2 regions of the Streptomyces sp. TE5632 genome follow, and region 2 is predicted to be linked to the other one. Evidence: predicted binding sites of a transcription regulator. Region 2 holds the regulator's gene; the other holds the start of a gene.

Region 1 (10,375 bases), 1.0 Mb from region 2:
CGTGGGCGCCGTCACTTACGCCCGTGAGCGGGGCGCGCTGACCGTGGGTCTCGCCTGCAACCCGGGCAGCCCGCTCGCCGCGGCGGCCGAGCACGGCGTCGAGGTGGTCGTCGGCCCGGAACTCCTCACCGGCTCCACCCGCCTCAAGGCCGGCACCGCCCAGAAACTCGTCCTCAACATGATCTCGACGATCACGATGATCCGGCTGGGCAAGACGTACGGGAACCTGATGGTCGACGTCCGCGCCTCCAACGAGAAGCTGCGCGCCCGCTCCCGCCGTATCGTCGCCCTCGCGACCGGCGCGGCGGACGCCGACATCGAGCGCGCCCTGGCCGCCACGGACGGCGAGGTCAAGCACGCCATCCTGGTCCTGCTCGCCGACGTGGACGGCCCGACGGCCACCCGCCTGCTGACCGAGGCGGGCGGCCACCTGCGCGCGGCGCTGGCGGCCGCGGCCGGCCGATCGTGACGGCTGGGATACTGGCCCCACCCCCCACACGGAGACGAAGCACATGAACCACGCGCAGCTCACCGCCCTGGGACGCGCCCTGCGCGTCCTCGGCGAGCACGGCGAGGCGCTGGCCGCCGACACGCCGGACGCCAAGCTGCACGAGGTGCGGGCCGACCTGAAACGCGCGCTGGACCGGCTGGACGAGAGCGTCGAGACGGCCGCGCCCAGCACCCGCTGCCCCGAGCACCCGACCGGGCCGGTCGACAAGAGCGCCCCCGACCTGTGCCTGCTGTGCGAGACCCGGCGCCGGACCGCCCGCCGCGCCGAGTTCAACGGACCGGCGCCCCACCAGCCGTCCGCCGAGCCCGTCCCGTCCCGGTACGGGATGCACGGCGACCGTCCCCAGCCGCAGCAGCGCTGGCTGCCGGAGCTGTGGAACGGTCAGGCGTGGCAGCTGTGCGGCACCCCGCGCCGGGACCGGCGCGAGGCCGAGCTGTACATCGCGGCGCAGCGGCGCGGGCCCCGGCCCGCCATGGCGTACCGGGTCGTGCACGAGTTCACCGACTACGAGGTGCTGCGCGTGTGGGGGACGCCGGTCCGGCACGACATCGAACCGATGCGGGACCTTTAGCCGACGGGGTCCGCGGCTCGGCGCAGCTCAGCCCGGCTCAGCCCGGCTCAGCTCAGTGTCTGCAGCGACGCCGCGTCGTACGGCTCGAGCTCGTCGAAGCGTCCGCCGAGGACCTTCGCCGCCCAGTCCGGGTCCTGGAGCACCGCACGTCCCACGGCGACGAGGTCGAACTCGTCCCGCTCCAGCCGGTCGAGCAGGTTGTCGAGGCTGCCCAGCTCGGCGCCCTTCCCCCGGAACGCGTCCCGGAAGTCCCCGTTCAGGCCGACCGAACCGACCGTGATGGCGGGCCTGCCGGTCAGCTTCTTCGTCCAGCCGGCCAGGTTCAGGTCCGAGCCCTCGAACTCCGGGAGCCAGTAACGGCGGGTGGAGGCGTGGAAGGCGTCGACACCGGCCGCCGCGAGCGGGGCGAGGATCGCCTCCAGCTCCTCGGGGGTCTCGGCGAGACGGGAGTCGTAGGCGTCCTGCTTCCACTGGGAGTACCGGAAGATGACCGGGAACCCGGGCGAGACCCGCTCACGGACCGCCGCGACGATCTCCGTCGCGAACTTCGCCCGCGCCACCGGGTCGCCGCCGTAGGCGTCGGTGCGGCGGTTGGTGCCCGCCCAGAGGAACTGGTCGATCAGGTAGCCGTGGGCGCCGTGCAGTTCCACGCCGTCGAAGCCGATGCGCTCGGCGTCCGCGGCGGCCTGCGCGAACGCCTCGACCACCGCGTCGATGTCGGCCTGCGTCATGGCCTTGCCGGTGCCCTCGGTGCCGTCGGTGCGTACGCCGGACGGGCCGATCGCCGGGGCGTCCGGGTACGGCGCCTGCCCCTGCTTGCGGACCATCCCGATGTGCCACAGCTGCGGCACGATCGTGCCGCCCGCCGCGTGCACCGCGTCGGCGACCTTCGTCCAGCCGGCCAGCTGCTCCTCGCCGTGGAACCGCGGCACCCGGTCGCTCTGTCCGGCCGACTCGTGCCCCACGTAGGTGCCCTCGGTGACGATCAGTCCGACACCGGCGGCGGCCCGCCGGGCGTAGTACGACACCACGTCCTCACCGGGAACACCGCCCGGCGAGAACATCCGGGTCATCGGCGCCATCGCGATGCGGTTCGGCACGGTGAGGCCGTTGATCGAGACCGGCCGGGACAGAAGCCCCGAGACTCGGGCGGCGGTGGTGGAGGTGGTGACGGTCATGTGGGGCCCCTCATTGGATATACCAGTCAGTATGTGCGCGTGCATCAATCACACTCCAGCGCCAACCACCAAGCGGCGAAAGGCATTCCACCCACCCGACACACCCGCCTGTGACCCCGAACACACCCATCCCGAGACTCAAGCACCGGGCCGATCCCCGCGACTGGGCCCCGCTCGCAAAAACGCGGGAACACGAAAACGCCCGAGGGCGGCACCCCCTGTCGGAAACAGGGGGTGCCGCCCTCGGTACTGACGGACCGGGTCCGAACCTGAGGTGAGTCAGGCTCAGAAGTCCATGTCACCGCCCGGCATGCCGCCCGGAGCAGCCGCGCCGGCCTTCTCCGGCTTGTCGGCGATGACGGCCTCGGTGGTGAGGAACAGCGCGGCGATCGACGCGGCGTTCTGCAGCGCGGAGCGCGTCACCTTGGCCGGGTCGATGATGCCTTCCTTGACCAGGTCGACGTAGTCGCCGGTCGCGGCGTTCAGGCCGTGGCCCGGGGTCAGGTTGCGCACCTTCTCCACCACGACGCCGCCCTCGAGGCCGGCGTTGACGGCGATCTGCTTCAGCGGGGCCTCGAGCGCGAGCTTCACGGCGTTGGCGCCGGTCGCCTCGTCACCCTCGAGCTCCAGCTTCTCGAACACCTGGGAGGCCTGGAGCAGGGCCACGCCACCACCGGCGACGATGCCCTCCTCGACGGCCGCCTTCGCGTTGCGAACGGCGTCCTCGATGCGGTGCTTGCGCTCCTTGAGCTCGACCTCGGTGGCGGCACCGGCCTTGATGACCGCGACACCGCCGGCGAGCTTCGCCAGGCGCTCCTGCAGCTTCTCGCGGTCGTAGTCCGAGTCGCTGTTCTCGATCTCGGCGCGGATCTGGTTCACGCGGCCCTGGACCTGGTCCGAGGAGCCGGCACCGTCGACGATGGTGGTCTCGTCCTTGGTGATGACGACCTTGCGGGCCCGGCCGAGCAGGTCGAGGCTGGTGTTCTCCAGCTTGAGGCCGACCTCTTCGGAGATGACCTCGCCGCCCGTGAGGATGGCGATGTCGTTGAGCATGGCCTTGCGGCGGTCGCCGAAGCCCGGGGCCTTGACGGCGACGGACTTGAAGGTGCCGCGGATCTTGTTGACCACCAGGGTCGACAGGGCCTCGCCCTCGACGTCCTCGGCGATGATCAGCAGCGGCTTGCCCGACTGCATGACCTTCTCCAGGAGCGGCAGCAGGTCCTTGACGTTGCCGATCTTGGAGTTGGCGATCAGGATGTACGGGTCGTCGAGCGACGCCTCCATACGCTCCATGTCGGTGGCGAAGTACGCCGAGATGTAGCCCTTGTCGAAGCGCATACCCTCGGTGAGCTCCAGCTCCAGACCGAAGGTCTGGGACTCCTCGACGGTGATGACGCCTTCCTTGCCGACCTTGTCCATGGCCTCGGCGATGAGCTCGCCGATCTGGGTGTCGGCGGCGGAGATGGAGGCCGTGGAGGCGATCTGCTCCTTGGTCTCGACGTCCTTCGCCTGCTCCAGCAGGGCACCGGAGACGGCCTCGACGGCCTTCTCGATACCGCGCTTGAGGGCCATCGGGTTGGCGCCGGCGGCTACGTTGCGCAGGCCCTCCTTGACCAGGGCCTGGGCGAGGACGGTCGCGGTGGTCGTACCGTCACCGGCGACGTCGTCCGTCTTCTTGGCGACTTCCTTGACCAGCTCGGCGCCGATCTTCTCGTACGGGTCCTCGAGCTCGATCTCCTTGGCGATGGACACACCATCGTTGGTGATCGTGGGGGCGCCCCACTTCTTCTCGAGGACGACGTTGCGGCCCTTGGGGCCGAGCGTCACCTTGACGGCGTCCGCGAGCTGGTTCATGCCGCGCTCGAGGCCGCGCCGCGCCTCCTCGTCGAACGCGATGATCTTGGCCATGTGAAGTGGTCCCTCCAGGACTGGGGGTGATTACTTCGGACCGCGCCCGCGCCCGCGACGGACGGCTCACAGAACCGGTGGTTCCTTGCCCCACCGGCCTGCGGGCCTCACCGACCCGGTCCTTACGTTGTCACTCTCACCTTCAGAGTGCTAACGCCAATGATTAGCACTCGACCCATGCGAGTGCAAGCGCCTCCGGGGGATCGCCGGGGGGAGTCAGCCGCGCGCGAACAGTGTGGGCGGCCCGGAGCCGGCCGCGCGCGGACAGCTCCGGGCGCCGGTCACCACCCGGGTCCCGGCACGGCGAAGGGTCCGCACCCCTGGGGTGCGGACCCTTCGCCGTGCAGGAAATTCTTGCGGTTGGTAGCGCGTTCAGGCGCTGAGACGAACCATGTCGGCCTGCGGGCCCTTCTGGCCCTGCGAGATCTCGAACTCGACCCGCTGGCCTTCTTCGAGGGTGCGGTAGCCGTCCATCTGGATCGCGCTGTAGTGGACGAAAACATCCGCACCACCGTCGACCGCGATGAAGCCGTACCCCTTCTCCGCGTTGAACCACTTGACGGTGCCCTGAGCCATGCCTAACTCCCCTATTACTGGCCCTTGCACAGATCCACACTTCGCGGATCCGGGTCAGACCTCACCCCCCAACGATTGGGGGCGTGCGCCGGAACGCGTCGACCGCGGCCGAATGTATCCGTCCAACTGCCCTCTGCAACAGGTCAATCGGACGAGAAATCTGGAAGCCGCCGGTCCGGAATGTGACGGGAATTCACCTGATTTCAGGTCAAGTCAGGCCGGGCAAAGCCCGCAAATGCCGCAGAAGTGGCCCAGATTTTGGCTGCATCCAGTCGGGCGTGCGGCAGGAATTAACGGTTCCAGAACGGGGAGTCGGGACCGCGTTCCCCAACCCTACCGCGCTCAACCTCATGGAATTGCCCCCTCCGCTTCTCTCACGGAGGGGGCAATACGGTAAACACTCGGTCATATCAGTTACCGAGGGTAATGGTCAGCCGCCGGCGACGGCCGGGATGATCGACACGCCGGCACCGTCCGGGGTCACCGTCTCCAGGCCCTGCTCGAAGCGGACGTCGTCGTCGTTGACGTAGACGTTGACGAAACGGCGCAGCCTGCCCTGGTCGTCCAGGACCCGGGCGGAGATCCCGGTGTGGTTCTTCTCCAGGTCGGCGATGACGTCGCCGAGGGTCGCCCCCTCGGCGTTCACCTCGGCCTTGCCGCCGGTGTAGGTGCGCAGGATGGTGGGGATGCGAACGGTCACGCTCATGCGTCTCGACCTCCAGTGACGATGGGAATACTCTGCGTGTTGGTCGCCGGGTCGGCGGTGCCGGCCGGTGGAGCCGGTGCAGGACCTCGGCTCGGGTGCGTCCCGGGGGCGATCGGCCGTGCAGCAGGACACCCGGCGGGCGACCGTCGGCCTCCTCGGGACCCCGAGGAGGCGGTCAGGCGAGGCCGGCCTCTCGGAACGACTCGAGGCTGGGGCGGATGGTGGCGGTCAGGCCGGTGCCGGCCACCGCGTCCAGCGTCTTGAGGCCGTCGCCGGTGTTGAGCACGACGGTGGTCAGGGACGGGTCCAGGAGGCCGTTCTCGATCAGCTTCTTCGTGACGCCGACGGTCACACCGCCCGCGGTCTCGGCGAAGATGCCCTCGGTCCGGGCGAGCAGCCGGATGGCCTCCACGACCTGCTCGTCCGTCACGTCCTCCACCGCGCCGCCGGTGCGGCGCGCGATGTCCAGGACGTACGGGCCGTCCGCCGGGTTGCCGATGGCGAGCGACTTGGCGATGGTCTTCGGCTTCTGCGGCCGGACGACGTCGTGGCCCGCCTTGTACGCGGTCGACACCGGCGAGCAGCCCTCGGCCTGCGCGCCGAAGATCTTGTACGGCTTGTCCTCGACGAGGCCGAGCCGGATCAGCTCCTGCAGCCCCTTGTCGATCTTCGTGAGCTGCGAGCCGGAGGCTATGGGGACGACGAGCTGGTCGGGCAGCCGCCAGCCGAGCTGCTCGCAGATCTCGTACGCGAGGGTCTTGGAGCCCTCGGCGTAGTACGGCCGCAGGTTGACGTTGACGAAGCCCCAGCCCTCGCCTGCCGGGTCGCCGATCAGCTCGGAGCAGAAGCGGTTCACGTCGTCGTAGTTGCCCTCGATGCCGACGAGTTCACCGCCGTAGACGGCGGCCATGACGACCTTGCCCTGCTCCAGGTCGTGCGGGATGAACACGCAGGAGCGCAGGCCGGCGCGGGCGGCGGCGGCGCCGACGGCACCGGCGAGGTTGCCCGTGGAGGAGCAGGACAGGGTGGTGAAGCCGAAGGCGCGGGCGGCCTCCAGGGCCTGGGCGACGACCCTGTCCTTGAAGGAGTGGGTCGGGTTGCCGGAGTCGTCCTTCACGAACAGGCCGCCGGTGACGCCGAGTTCGCGGGCGAGGCGGTCGGCCTGGACGAGCTGGGTCCAGCCGGGGTTGATGTTCGGCTTGGTCGCCACGTCGGCGGGAACGGGCAGCAGGGGCGCGTAGCGCCAGATGTTCGCGGGGCCCGCCTCGATGCGCCGGCGGAGTTCCTCGGTGTCGTAGGCCGAGAAGTCGTAGGCGATCTCCAGCGGGCCGAAACACTCCTCGCACGCGAAGACGGGGCCGAGGGGGACGCGGTGGCCGCATTCGCGGCAGGACAGCGCGGCGGCGGGGCCGAGATCGACAGAGGGCTCGGCGGATTCAGCGGCGGATTCGGTGGTGCTTACGACGGTCTGCACAGCCATGTGAGGCGAGGCCCTTTCTCCTCATCTTCCCCACGACGTGTTTCGTCGTGAGACGGACTTGGCACCTTCCCTAGCCGGGAGCCTCGCGTGGACGATCAGCGATCAGCGTTCGGTGTTCCGCTGTGATCGTCGATCGACGGTGATCCACGAGAACCGGCTGGAGGGTTGCCGGGGCTTCATCGGGCCGTATCCCTCTGCCCCTCTGGATGAGCTGTATTCGGTTGTGTGTCATGCGGTGGTGCGGTCGTGCGCGGCGGACGCGAGGGAGGTCGTGACCCCCGGTGTGCAAGGGGCGTCCGCGTTGTTCAAGACTGTAACCGACGGCCAGGACGACGGAGAGTGCGCGTCCGAACCGCGAGATGGATCAACAGGTGTCAGGTGTATGGAGCACAGAGGTGAGGAGCCGCGGACCGTGCTGGAAGAAGTCGAGCGCTGGCTGGCCGACCGCTCCTGGTCCGTGGCCGACCGCCCGCTGCACCGCGTCCTGGCCGCGAAGCGCGCCACGGGCCAGACGGTGAGCGTGGTGCTGCCCGCGCTCAACGAGGAGGCGACGGTCGGTGACATCGTCAGGATCGTCCGGCACGAGCTGATGCACCGGGTCCCGCTGGTCGACGAGATCGTGGTCGTGGACTCCGGCTCGGCCGACCGCACCTCCGAGGTGGCCGCGGCGGCGGGCGCGACGGTGGTGCACCGGGACACGATCCTGCCCCGCCTCCCCGCCGTGCCCGGCAAGGGCGAGGTGCTGTGGCGCTCCCTGCTCGTCACCCGGGGGGACATCGTCTGCTTCGTCGACGCGGACCTCAGGGAGTTCTCCGCCGACTTCGTCTCCGGCATCGTCGGCCCGCTGCTCACCGAACCGGACGTCCACCTGGTGAAGGCGATGTACGACCGCCCCTTCAGCGTGTCCGACGGAGCGTCCCCCGGCACCGCCGCCACGGCCGGTCAGGGCGGCAGGGTCACGGAGCTGATGGCGCGCCCGCTGCTCAACATGCACTGGCCGCAGCTGGCCGGCTTCGTCCAGCCGCTCGGCGGCGAGTACGCGGCCCGGCGCTCGCTCCTGGAACAGCTGCCCTTCCCCGTCGGCTACGGCGTGGAGCTGGGCATGCTGGTCGACGCCCTGCACCTGGTGGGGCTGGACGCCCTCGCCCAGGTCGACGTCGGCGTCCGCCGGCACCGCCACCAGGACGGCCAGGCCCTCGGCCGCATGGCCGCCGCGATCTACCGCACCGCCCAGCTCCGCCTGGCCCGCGGTCACCTGATCCGCCCCGCGCTCACCCAGTTCGAACGCAGCGGTGACACCTTCGAGCCCCGCACCTACTCGGTGGACACGGAGGAACGCCCTCCGATGACGGAGATGGCCGAGTACCGGTCCCGCCGGGTGGCCTGACACGGCGGGCGCGCCCCGGCCACAACCCGTCCTGACCAGGCCTCGTCCTCACCGGAATCCGTCCCGGCCGGAACGCCGCACCGGGTGACAGCCGATCCGCATACGGCTGATCCGTTACGTTTGAGCGTTTCGGAGGCGGGCTAGGTTGAGGCTTATGGCTTCCATGCAGGGTGCTCGGGTGCTGGTCGCGTCGAATCGCGGCCCCGTTTCCTACGCGGTGGACGAGGACGGTTCGCTGCGAGCCAGACGCGGAGGCGGCGGACTGGTGTCCGGGCTGTCGGCGATCGGGCCGGACGCGGAGGCGCTGTGGGTGTGCTCGGCGCTGTCCGACGGCGACCGCGAGGCCGTGCGGCGCGGGGTCGGCGAGGACGGCGTGCGGATGTTGGACATCCCGGCGGACGTGCACGCCGACGCGTACAACGGCATCGCCAACTCGGTGCTGTGGTTCGTGCACCACATGCTGTACCAGACCCCGCTGGAGCCCGTCTTCGACGCGGAGTTCCGGCGGCAGTGGGCCTCCTACGAGGCCTACAACCGGGCCTTCGCCGAGGCGCTGGCCGAGGGGGCGGCACAGGGGGCCGCGGTGGTGGTGCAGGACTACCACCTGACGCTGGTCCCGGGGCTGCTCCGGGAGCTCCGCCCCGACCTGCACATCGGCCACTTCTCGCACACGCCGTGGGCGCCGCCGGAGTACTTCGGGATGCTGCCCGACGACATCGCCGGGCAGGTGCTGCGCGGGATGCTGGGCGCGGACCGGCTCGGCTTCCTCACCCACCGCTGGGCGGACGCGTTCACCGCGTGCTGCGAGCGGTTCGCGGGCGGGCTCGGCGACACCCGGATCGGGGTGCACGGGCTGGGTGCCGACGCGGACTTCCTGCGCGGGCGCGCGCGGGAGGCGGACGTCGAGGAGCGGCTCGTCGCGCTGCGCGAGGAGATCGGCACGGCTCCCGACGGCACCGCGCGGCGGACGGTCGTCCGGGTCGACCGGACCGAGCTGTCGAAGAACATCGTGCGCGGTCTGCTGGCGTACCGGCAGCTCCTCGAGGACCACCCCGAGTGGCGCGAACGCGTGGTGCACCTCGCCTTCGCCTACCCGTCCCGGCAGGACCTCGCCGTGTACCGCGACTACACCGCCGAGGTGCGGCGGGTCGCCGAGGAGATCAACGAGCGGTACGGGACACCCGGCTGGCGTCCGGTCGTGCTGCACGTCAGGGACGACTTCGCGCGTTCGCTGGCCGCGTACCGGCTGGCCGACGTGGCGCTGGTCAACCCCATCCGGGACGGCATGAACCTGGTCGCCAAGGAGATCCCGATCCTCGCCGAGGGGGGCTGCGCGCTGGTGCTGTCCCGGGAGGCGGGGGCGCACGAGGAGCTGGGCGAGGACGCGATCACCGTCAACCCGTACGACGTGGTCGACACGGCGCGCGCCCTGCACGAGGGCCTCATGACGAGTCCGGCGGAACGGACCGAACGCGCCAAGCGCCTGACCGCGGCGGCGACCGCGCTGCCGCCGGAACAGTGGTTCCTGGAGCAGTTGAACGCCCTCCGCGAGCAGCCGTAGGCCCGGCGGGGCCGGTGGGGAACCGGCCCCGTACGGCCGGTCGGGGTGGCGTGCGGCGGGGTGGGCGTGGATAGGTTGGCGGTATGGGCAGCCCTACGGATTCCACGGACCCGCACGCCACGCACGCGGACACCGCCGGCCCGGACGCCGCGGAGCCCCTGCCGACGCCCGCCACGCGGGCCGGGCGGGAGGGTCTCGACGCGTTGCTCGCGCGGCCGGCCAAGGCGCTGATCGGCCTCGACTTCGACGGCACGCTCTCGCCGATCGTGCCCGACCCGGAGCAGGCCCGCGCCCACCCGGAGGCCGTGCCCGCGCTCACCGCGCTCGCTCCGGAGGTGGCCTCCGTGGCGGTGATCACGGGCCGGCCGCCCGAGGTCGCGGTGCGCAACGGCGGCTTCGCGGGCGCCCCCGGTCTGGAGCACCTCGTCGTCCTCGGCCACTACGGCGCCGAACGCTGGGACGCCGCCACCGGCGACATCACCGCGCCTCCCCCGCAC
Region 2 (10,375 bases):
TATATTTCGAATCTCCGACGGCAGGGGGCCCGGCTCCGTATGGGGACTCGCCGGGGCATGCAACTGCCCGTCCCGGTGGCGACTTCATGGTCGACTGGCGAGCGGCCGGGGCCCGTTTCTTGTCGATCGGGCAGGCGACACCCATGGGGCGATGGGTTTCGCTGAGACCGGTGGCCGCCCATGGTGTGTTCGGACTGCACTGTCGTCGTGGCCGGTTGGGGAGAGATCTGCGATGAAGGTCGTGGCCGACCGTGCCAACGGCCGCCGGGAAGGCAGCTCAATGAGGGCCTGCGGCGCTGCAGGTCCTCAAGAAGTTCCGTCTCCTGCCCCGCGACCTCGACATCGAACATGGCGAGATCCCGCACGGGACGAGCCCGGAAGGCATGAACACAGGAGCGGTTTTCAGGTCGAATCAGTCCGAAAGTCCGCGATCCTGAAACTGCCGATTCGGAGGTGTCTCGCTGAAAGCGTGAGCAGTCAGCAGCCAAGTGTCCTTTGAGTGCTCAAATGAGCGGCATGTGGACAGTGATGGCCGAAGTGCTCACGGATTCCACCAGGGCGCCCTGGGGAGGCTCAGTGGTCCGTCGCGAAGTTCACGAACGCGGCCCAGCCGGCCGCGTGGACGGAGAGGTGCGGTCGGCTCACGTCCTTGGAGTCGCGGACGTGGACAGTTCCCGGGGCGACGGCTATTTCGACACACTCGCCGCCCTCGTTGCCGCTGTAGCTGCTCTTGTGTCAGACAAGTCGTCGACGGCTCTCAGTGCTCATCTTCCGTCTGCATCCTCTCGATCAGGGTCAGAGACTCTCGCGGAGTGAGCGCCTGGGCCCTGATGCTGCCGTAGCGTGCGGCCAGGATACGGACCTCGTCCAGGTCTGTGGCCAGCCGTGCGGAGGTCTGCACTTCCGTATATTCCACTTGCGGCTTTCCCCTCGGCGCCAGCAGGGTGAACGGGCCTCCCGTGCCTGAGTGTTCGGTCCGGTGGGTAGGCATGACCTGCAACTCGACGGTACGCAGCCGTCCGAGTGCGAGCAGTCGGTCCAACCAGCGGCGGTACCGGCGGATGCCGTACCGATGGTTCCTCTGGTCAACGTACGGCCGCTCGGGCACGCTCTGTCACATGAAGTGTGAAATCGGTGACCGTCAACTCGCGTCCCCCGCCGCTTTTCCTCCCGCGCACTTCAGTCGGCAGCTCAGCTCGACGCGACGCGGGGCGCGCCTCGCACGCCTGCTCGCGGTCCAGCAGTTGGCGGGCTGGGGGTGGGCCAGGGACGGCGAACCTCTGGAGTCCGCCGCGCTGGTCGTCGGCGAACTCGCTGCGAACGCGGTCACGCACGGTGCCGTACCCGGGCGGGACTTCCCGCTCACGATGACTCTCGTCCCGCTCCCGGGAAGCTGCGTGGGCGCCCTGCGGGTCGAGGTCGCCGACTGCCGGGGCGAGCGGCTGCCCGCCCCGGTGGAAATCTCGTGCCCGACCAGCGAGCACGGTCGGGGGCTGCTCCTGGTGAGCGCACTCGCTGCCCGGTGGGGCGTCACGCCTCGTTTCCCCTCCGGCAAGACCGTCTGGGCCGAACTGCAGGGCCCCGCCGGACCGACACCGCGCGAGTACTGCCGCCCCGGGCCTGATCCGTACGCCTCGGCCCGGATGGCTACGACGCCTCGCACGCCGACGACCGCACTGTCGCCACGAGCAACGCGGTAACCGAGTGCCCGGGTGATTCGATGGCGCGCGTTGCACAGGTTTTGCACGCTGTCACCGTGGGAGAACTCAAGCACCGGATCCGTGCCCGCCACACCGACTCCACGGTCGTCGTCCACCAGGCGTATCCACCGGAGATCGGCCTGCCCGCGGCCCGGGAGGGCCGCTTCCCGGCGGCCTGGAAGCGGGACCGGATGACATGGATCAAGCCGTCCTTCCTCTGGATGATGTACCGCTGCGGATGGGGAGCCAAGGAAGGGCAGGAGGTCGTCCTCGCGGTCGAGATCACCCGCGAGGGCTTCGAGTGGGCACTGGAGCACGCCTGCCTGTCCCACTACGAGCGCGGACTGCACGCCGACCGGGCCGCCTGGAAGCGGCGGTTGAAGCGGGCCCCGGCGCGGGTGCAGTGGGATCCCGAGCGCGATGTGCACCTGCGGCCGCTGGCCCACCGCTCGCTGCAGCTCGGGCTCACCGACGCAACCGCTCTCGCGCACGAGATCCACGGGCTTGTGCGGGACGGCGACCTGGAAGCCGCCCGGCGGCTTCTTCCCCGCGAGCCGCCCTACCCCGTTCCCGACGGGCTCCTGGCTCACCTGTGCCCATGAGGATCGGGAAGCGCGCGTCAAAGCGACAGGTACCAGCACCGCTCATACTTTTCGGTGTTGCGCGGAACTGATCGGTTTTCGGCCGGTTGTCGGCTGTGCGCATAGCACTGTTCCTGTTCCCGGCGGTCCACTTCGGTAACTCGTTGCTTATGGGTGGGGTCGGTCTGTCACCCTGGCGGCATTGATCGAGGTGTATTCGTACGAACTGCCCGGGGAGCTGCCCATGAGGGCCATTCCGACGCAACGGGAGACCCCGCGTGCCGTCTCGGAGGCGTCCGCGCGGGCGTGCGCGCGGGCGGATGCGGCGCTGTCCGGCGGCTCGCTCGCACCGGGCAGCGCGCGGGCCCTGGTGCGGGCGGCGCTCGCCGACTGGACGGAGCGCGCCCTGCCCGGTGCCGAGCACCTCACCACCCGCGCCGGCGACGACGCCACGCTGATCGCCAGCGAACTGGTCACCAACGCCGTCGTGCACGCCGGCACCGAGGTACGGCTGACCTGCCGCCTCGAGGAGGAGAGCGGTGCCCTCGTCGTCGAGGTCACCGACCGCCACCCCTCCCGCGCCCCGCGCGGCGGCGAGCCGGAGGCACCGCCCTACGAGAGCCCCGAGCACGGGCGCGGCCTGAGCCTGGTCGCCGCGCTCTCCGAGGCCTGGGGGATCACCTACCGCCCCGGCACCAAAACCGTCTGGGCCCGGATCCCCATGGGAGGGGACTTCGCGGCGGACGGCATGGAGAGCGCGGAGGAGGGTGCAGAGAACGCAGAGGGTGCGGAGGGTGCGGGCATCCCGTTCGACGCGTACGTGTGGGAGGCGGAGTCGGAGTCGGGTGGCGAGGGGTGGCGTGCGCCCCGGCCGTACCGGCGGGACGGGGCCTGGCTGGGGCGCGGGGCGCTGTCCTTCCTCGCCGAGGCGTCCGACCTGCTCGCCGGGCAGCTGGACGAGGACCTGGTCGCCGCGCTCACCGGGCAGCTGATCGTGCCGCGGCTGGCGGACTGGTGCGCGGTGTGGCTCGAGGACGAGACCACCGGCCACGGCGGCTGGAGCGACGGGGCACGGGCCGACGGGCCCCGCCTCGCCCGTGTCTGGCACGCCGACGAGAGCCGCGTCGAGGAACTGAGCCGGGTGCTGGAGCAGGATCCACCGCCTCCCTCCGATCCGCTGAGCACCGGACCGGTCGGCTATCCCTGGCCGGAGAAGGCGCTCCACCTGACCGAGGACCGCGAGGGGGACACCGGCCCCGGCACCGCCCTCGCCTACCGGCTCGTCGCCGGTGGCCGGCCGCTGGGGACGCTGGTGATCGGGCGGGCCGGGATCGGGCGGTTCCCGGACGAGGTCACCGGGCTGGTGGAGGACCTCGGGCGGCGCGTGGCGCTCGCCATCGGCGCCGCCCGGCAGTACGCCCGGCAGGCCACCATCAGCGCCGTGCTCCAGCGCGGACTGCTGCCCGGAGCCGTCGCCGAGATCCCCGGCGTGCGCTCCGCCCTCGTCTACGAGCCCCACGACAAGGGCGGACCGAGCGGCGACTTCTACGACCTGTTCCCGGCCGGGCCGGGCCGTTGGTGCTTCGCCATCGGCGACGTCCAGGGCAAGGGTCCCGAAGCCGCCGTCGTCATCGGGCTGGTCCGCCCCTGGATGCGGCTGCTCGCCCGCGAGGGCTACCGCGTCGCCGACGTCCTCGACCGCCTCAACCAACTGCTCCTCGACGACGCCACGGAAGCCGCCGACGCCGCCGCCCGCGCACTCGTCGCCGCCGGCGCCCGCCCGACCGCCCCCGGGGACGGTCCCCAGACCCGCTTCCTCTCCCTGCTCTACGGCGAACTCACCCTCGTCGAGGGCGGCGCCCGCTGCACCCTCGCCTCCGCCGGGCACCCCCTGCCGCTGCTGCTCACCCCCGACGGGACGGTCCGTGCCGTGGCCCAGCCGCAGACCCTGCTCGGGGTCGTCGAGGACGCCACCTACACCAGTGACTCCTTCGATCTGTGCTCCGGCGACACCCTGCTCTGCGTCACCGACGGCGTCACCGAGCGGCGCTCCGGCTCCCGCCAGTTCGACGACGGCGACGGACTCGCCGCCGCGCTGGCCGGCTGCGCGGGGCTGGACGCCGACCTGATAGCGGAACGCATCAGCAGGCTGGTCCACGAGTTCGGGGCGCGGCCACCGGAGGACGATCTCGCCCTGCTGGTGCTCCAGGCGGACTGACATCCGCGACCCGGGAAAGGAACGGGACACATGCGGGACAATGGAGCACATGCCTTCCGCACTCCCCGACGGCGAGCCCGTCCCCGCCGACGGCGCGCTGCCCGCGTCCGCGCTCGCCGGGGCCGCAGACCGCCCCCTCGGGTTCTACCTGCACGTGCCGTACTGCGCGACCCGCTGCGGCTACTGCGACTTCAACACCTACACCGCCACCGAGCTGCGCGGCAGCGGCGGGGTGCTCGCCTCCCGTGACAACTACGCCGAGACCCTGATCGACGAGGTCCGCCTGGCCCGCAAGGTGCTCGGCGACGACCCGCGCGAGGTCCGTACGGTGTTCGTCGGCGGCGGCACCCCCACCCTGCTGGCCGCCGACGACCTCGTGCGGATGCTGGGCGCGATCCGCGACGAGTTCGGGCTGGCGGCGGACGCCGAGGTGACGACGGAGGCGAACCCGGAGTCGGTCGATCCGGCCTACCTGGCGACCCTCCGCGCGGGCGGCTTCAACCGGATCTCCTTCGGCATGCAGAGCGCCCGGCAGCACGTGCTGAGGGTCCTCGACCGCACGCACACCCCCGGCCGCCCGGAAGCATGTGTCGCCGAGGCGCGGGCGGCGGGTTTCGAGCACGTCAACCTCGACCTGATCTACGGCACCCCCGGCGAGTCCGACGACGACTGGCGGGCCTCGCTGGACGCGGCCCTCGGCGCCGGACCCGACCACGTCTCCGCGTACGCGCTCATCGTCGAGGAGGGCACACAGCTCGCCCGCCGCATCCGGCGCGGTGAGGTGCCGATGACCGACGACGACGTGCACGCGGACCGGTACCTGATCGCCGAGGAGGCCCTGTCGGCGGCCGGCTTCGCCTGGTACGAGGTGTCGAACTGGGCCACCTCCGACGCGGGGCGCTGCCTGCACAACGAGCTGTACTGGCGCGGCGCGGACTGGTGGGGCGCGGGGCCCGGGGCGCACTCGCACGTGGGCGGGGTGCGCTGGTGGAACGTGAAGCACCCGGGGGCGTATGCGGCGGCGCTGGCGGCGGGGCGGTCGCCGGGGGCCGGGCGGGAGGTCCTGTCGGACGAGGATCGGCGGGTGGAGCGGATCCTGCTGGAGCTGCGACTGGAGGAAGGGGTTCCGCTCGCCCTCCTCCGTGCGGAGGGCTTGCAGGCCGCGCGCCGTGCCCTGACGGACGGGCTGCTGCGGCAGGGGGCGTACGACGAGGGGCGTGCGGCGCTCACCCTGCGGGGGCGGTTGCTGGCGGACGCGGTGGTGCGGGACCTGGTGGACTGAGGGGCCGATCCCCGCGAGAGCGGGGAGCACGCACTGCTCGGCCGGGTCGACGAGCTGATCGACGGACCATCTCCGCAGCGGCGGAGAGCAGCCCACCAGGCCCGGCCTGTCAACGACTGGACAGTACTCAGGGCACGGTCACATGGTCGATGAGCCGTTCCACACTGCCCAACAGCGCCGGTTCCAGGTCCCGGTACGAGTGCACCGAGCCGAGGATCCGCTGCCACGCCTCCCCGGTGTTGGCCACGCGCCAGCCCAGTGCCCGGCACACCCCCGTCTTCCAGTCCTGGCCGTGCGGTACCCGGGGCCACGCCTCGATGCCCAGGGACGACGGCTTCACGGCCTCCCAGACGTCGATGTACGGGTGACCCACCACCAGGGCGTGCTCGCTGGTGACCGACTCCGCGATGCGCCACTCCTTGGAGCCCGGCACCAGGTGGTCCACCAGGACGCCCAGCCGCGCGTCCGGGCCCGGCGCGAACGCGTCGACGAGCGACGGCAGGTCGTCGACGCCCTCCAGGTACTCCACGACCACGCCCTCGATGCGCAGGTCGTCGCCCCACACCTTCTCGACCAGTTCGGCGTCGTGGCGGCCCTCGACGTAGATGCGGCCGGCGCGCGCCACGCGCGCGCGTGCGCCCGGGACGGCCACCGAACCGGATGCCGTACGGGCCGGACGCGCCGGGCCCGCGGCGGGCCGCACCAGCGTCACCGTGCGGCCCTCCAGCAGGAAGCCGCGCGGTTCCAGCGGGAAGACCCGGTGCTTGCCGAAGCGGTCCTCCAGGGTCACCGTGCCCGCCTCGCAGCGGATCACCGCGCCGCAGAATCCGCTGCCGGGCTCCTCCACCACCAGACCGGGCTCGGCCGGAACCTCGGGGACGGGCCGGGACTTCTTCCACCCAGGGGTCAGGTCAGGGGAGTACTGGCGCATTCTGATGACGATAGGAGAACCGGGCCCCCGTTCGGCCGAAGGGTCAGCCCGACACGCCGAAACGAGCCGCGAGGGCGTCGCGTTGGGCCCGTACGAACGCCGCGTCCACCACCGCTCCGTGACCGGGCACGTACACCGCGTCCTCGCCGCCCAGGGCGAGCAGCCGGTCCAGGGCGGCCGGCCACCGCGACGGGACGGCGTCGGGGCCGGCCTGCGGATCGCCGGACTCCTCCACCAGGTCGCCGCAGAAGACCACCTCCGGGTCGCCGGGCACCAGCACCGCCAGATCGTGGGCGGTGTGCCCGGGCCCCACGTTCGCGAGGAGCGCCTGCCGTCCGCCGCCCAGGTCGAGCGTCCACTCGCCGGACACCGTGTGCCGGGGGCGGACCAGTGTCAGCGCGTCCACGGCCTCCTCCGCCGCCCGCGCGTCCAGACCCTCGCGCTCCGCGTCCGCGCGCAGCTCCTCGCGTCCCCGCGCCAGCACCGTGTCCAGGCCCACCGCGCCGAACACCTCCGCGCCCGCGAACACCGCCGCCCCCAGCACATGGTCGAAATGGGGGTGGGTGAGCGCGAGATGTGTCACACGCCCACCGGCGAGCGCCTGCGCCCGTGCCCGCAACCGGGCGCCCTCGCCCAGGCTCGAACCGGCGTCCACGAGCAGCGCCGCACCCGCTCCGACGACGAGCCCCGCCGTGCAGTCCCACACCGGCAACCGGCACCGGCCCACTCCCGGCGCCAGCCGTTCCCACCCCGACTCTTCCCAACTCACCGTCATACCGCGACGCTAACCGCCCACGGCTCCCCGGTGCGACGGCCCGGTACCGGCCTTGCCCGGGGTGTACCCACCGGCCGTACACTGGGCGGGGAAGTCTGGCACTCGCGTGCGAAGAGTGCCAGGACATTCAGGGAACGGACCGGCGAAAGGCTTCTGGAGGTGTGCGCCATGCTCAGTGAACGCAGGCTCCAGGTGTTGCGCGCCATCGTTCAGGACTACGTCGGAACCGAGGAGCCCGTCGGCTCCAAGGCCCTCACCGAGCGGCACAACCTGGGCGTCTCCCCGGCCACCGTGCGCAACGACATGGCGGCCCTGGAGGACGAGGGGTTCATCGCCCAGCCGCACACCAGCGCCGGGCGCATCCCCACCGACAAGGGCTACCGGCTCTTCGTGGACAAGCTCGCCGGCGTCAAGCCGATGACCGCGCCCGAGCGGCGCGCCATCCAGAACTTCCTCGAGGGCGCCGTCGACCTGGACGACGTCGTGGCCCGCACGGTGCGGCTGCTCGCGCAGCTGACCCGGCAGGTCGCCGTCGTGCAGTACCCGTCGCTGACCCGCTCGACCGTGCGGCACGTGGAGCTGCTCCCGATGGCGCCCGCGCGCGCCATGCTGGTGCTGATCACGGACACCGGGCGGGTCGAGCAGCGCATGATCGACTGTCCGGCGCCCCTCGGCGAGGCGACCCTGGGGGATCTGCGGGCGCGGCTCAACAGCCGTGTCGCGGGCCGCCGTTTCACCGATGTACCGTCTCTCGTCGAGGATCTCCCCGAGGCCTTCGACCCCGAGGAGCGCGGTACGGTCTCGACCGTGCTCTCCACCCTCCTGGAGACGCTCGTCGAGGACAACGAGGAGCGGCTGATGATCGGCGGTACCGCCAATCTGACCCGCTTCGGACATGACTTTCCCCTTGTGATCCGGCCCGTACTGGAGGCGCTCGAGGAGCAGGTCGTGCTTCTCAAGCTGCTGGGTGAGGCGAAGGATCCGGGCGTGACCGTGCGTATCGGTCATGAGAACGCCCACGAGGGACTCAACTCCACCTCAGTGGTGTCGGTGGGCTACGGTTCGGGCGGCGAGGCTGTTGCCAAGCTCGGCGTGGTCGGTCCGACCCGCATGGATTACCCAGGAACGATGGGAGCGGTACGCGCAGTGGCACGGTACGTCGGACAGATCCTGGCGGAGTCGTAGTGGCCACGGACTACTACGCCGTACTCGGCGTGCGCCGCGACGCTTCGCAGGAGGAGATCAAGAAGGCCTTCCGGCGGCTCGCCCGCGAGCTGCATCCGGACGTCAACCCGGATCCGAAGACCCAGGAGCGGTTCAAGGAGATCAACGCCGCCTACGAGGTGCTGTCGGACCCGCAGAAGAAGCAGGTCTACGACCTCGGCGGCGACCCGCTCCAGCAGGCCGGGGCCGGCGGCGGCGCGGGTGGCTTCGGCGCGGGCGGCTTCGGGAACTTCTCCGACATCATGGACGCGTTCTTCGGCACGGCGTCGCAGCGCGGTCCGCGCTCGCGCACCCGCCGCGGCCAGGACGCGATGATCCGGATCGAGGTCGAGCTGGACGAGGCCGCGTTCGGCACGACCAAGGACATCCAGGTCGACACGGCGATCGTGTGCACCACGTGCAGCGGTGAGGGCGCCGCGCCGGGAACCGCTGCGCAGACCTGTGACATGTGCCGCGGCCGCGGTGAGGTCTCGCAGGTCACCAGGTCCTTCCTGGGCCAGGTCATGACCTCGCGCCCCTGCCCGCAGTGCCAGGGCTTCGGCACCGTCGTCCCGAACCCGTGCCCGGAGTGCGCCGGCGACGGACGCGTCCGCTCCCGCCGCACCCTGACCGTGAAGATCCCGGCCGGTGTCGACAACGGCACCCGGATCCAGCTGGCCGGCGAGGGCGAGGTCGGCCCCGGCGGCGGTCCCGCCGGCGACCTGTACGTCGAGATCCACGAGCTGCCGCACAGCACCTTCCAGCGGCGCGGCGACGACCTGCACTGCACGGTCACCATCCCGATGACGGCGGCCGCCCTCGGCACCAAAGTGCCGCTGGAGACGCTGGACGGAATGGAGGAGGTCGACATCCGGCCCGGCACCCAGTCCGGCCAGTCGATCCCGCTGCACGGCCGGGGCGTCACGCATCTGCGCGGCGGCGGCCGGGGCGACCTCATCGTGCACGTCGAGGTGCAGACCCCGAGCAAGCTCGACCCCGAACAGGAACGCCTGCTGCGCGAACTCGCCAAGCTCCGCGGCGAGGAGCGCCCGCTGGGCCAGTTCCAGCCTGGGCAGCAGGGGCTGTTCTCCCGGTTGAAGGACGCCTTCAACGGGCGCTGACACGGACGTCGGTGGTTGTGCCGGGGGGTCCGGGGGTCGTCCCCCGGGTGGGTGCGGTCAGCCTGGGCAGCAGGGGCTGTTCTCCCGCTTGAAGGACGCCTTCAACGGGCGCTGACGGACGACACCGACGGTGCTGCGCGCGGGGGCCGGAAACGGCTCCCGCGGTGCCCCGGGAGCCGCCCTGAAGGTGCTCCGGACATGGCCTGTGCCCAGGGCAAGGGCCGATTAAGCCCCGATTCGGAGATGTCCGAAGGACGTGGCAACATGCCGTCATGTCCTTGGCGCTCACCGATCTCCTTCCGCACCCCGTCGTGCAGGCCCCCATGGCGGGCGGTGTCTCCGTGCCGCAGCTCGCCGCGGCCGTCTCCGAGGCGGGCGGGCTCGGTTTCCTGGCCGCCGGGTACAAGACCGCGGACGGGATGTACCAGGAGATCAAGCAGCTGCGCGGACTGACCGGCCACCCGTTCGGCGTCAACGTCTTCATGCCGCAACCCGAGACCCCCGACCCGGCCGCCGTCGGCGTCTACGCCCACCAGCTGGCCGGTGAGGCCTCCTGGTACGAGA

What was found. Region 2 encodes HrcA, which represses chaperone genes, less so after heat shock. Its sites were predicted from a motif close to TTNGCACTCNGNNNNNCNGAGTGCNAA; they were not measured.
Positions count from the first base shown of each region.
Region 1: groL (chaperonin GroEL) is a predicted target of HrcA. The motif match lies at 4,332-4,358, and genes of this name have one in related genera.

Region 1 is NZ_JBSSEA010000003.1:2,224,828-2,235,202, forward strand. It holds gene murQ (N-acetylmuramic acid 6-phosphate etherase) at 1-469, shown strand, start outside; gene ACVW19_RS15145 (hypothetical protein) at 513-1,082, shown strand; gene ACVW19_RS15150 (NADH:flavin oxidoreductase) at 1,130-2,260, opposite strand; gene groL (chaperonin GroEL) at 2,546-4,168, opposite strand; gene ACVW19_RS15160 (cold-shock protein) at 4,541-4,744, opposite strand; gene ACVW19_RS15165 (MoaD/ThiS family protein) at 5,175-5,450, opposite strand; gene thrC (threonine synthase) at 5,626-6,930, opposite strand; SAM riboswitch class I at 6,949-7,143, opposite strand; gene ACVW19_RS15175 (glucosyl-3-phosphoglycerate synthase) at 7,343-8,317, shown strand; gene ACVW19_RS15180 (alpha,alpha-trehalose-phosphate synthase (UDP-forming)) at 8,472-9,878, shown strand; gene otsB (trehalose-phosphatase) at 9,962-10,375, shown strand, end outside.
Region 2 is NZ_JBSSEA010000003.1:1,183,333-1,193,707, reverse strand. It holds partial or broken gene ACVW19_RS10670 (DUF397 domain-containing protein) at 574-723, opposite strand; gene ACVW19_RS10665 (Scr1 family TA system antitoxin-like transcriptional regulator) at 758-1,042, opposite strand; gene ACVW19_RS10660 (ATP-binding protein) at 1,119-1,700, shown strand; gene ACVW19_RS10655 (DUF4291 domain-containing protein) at 1,721-2,302, shown strand; gene ACVW19_RS10650 (SpoIIE family protein phosphatase) at 2,526-4,499, shown strand; gene hemW (radical SAM family heme chaperone HemW) at 4,549-5,781, shown strand; gene ACVW19_RS10640 (DUF3097 domain-containing protein) at 5,909-6,712, opposite strand; gene ACVW19_RS10635 (MBL fold metallo-hydrolase) at 6,756-7,487, opposite strand; gene hrcA (heat-inducible transcriptional repressor HrcA) at 7,656-8,672, shown strand; gene dnaJ (molecular chaperone DnaJ) at 8,672-9,811, shown strand; gene ACVW19_RS10620 (nitronate monooxygenase) at 10,084-10,375, shown strand, end outside.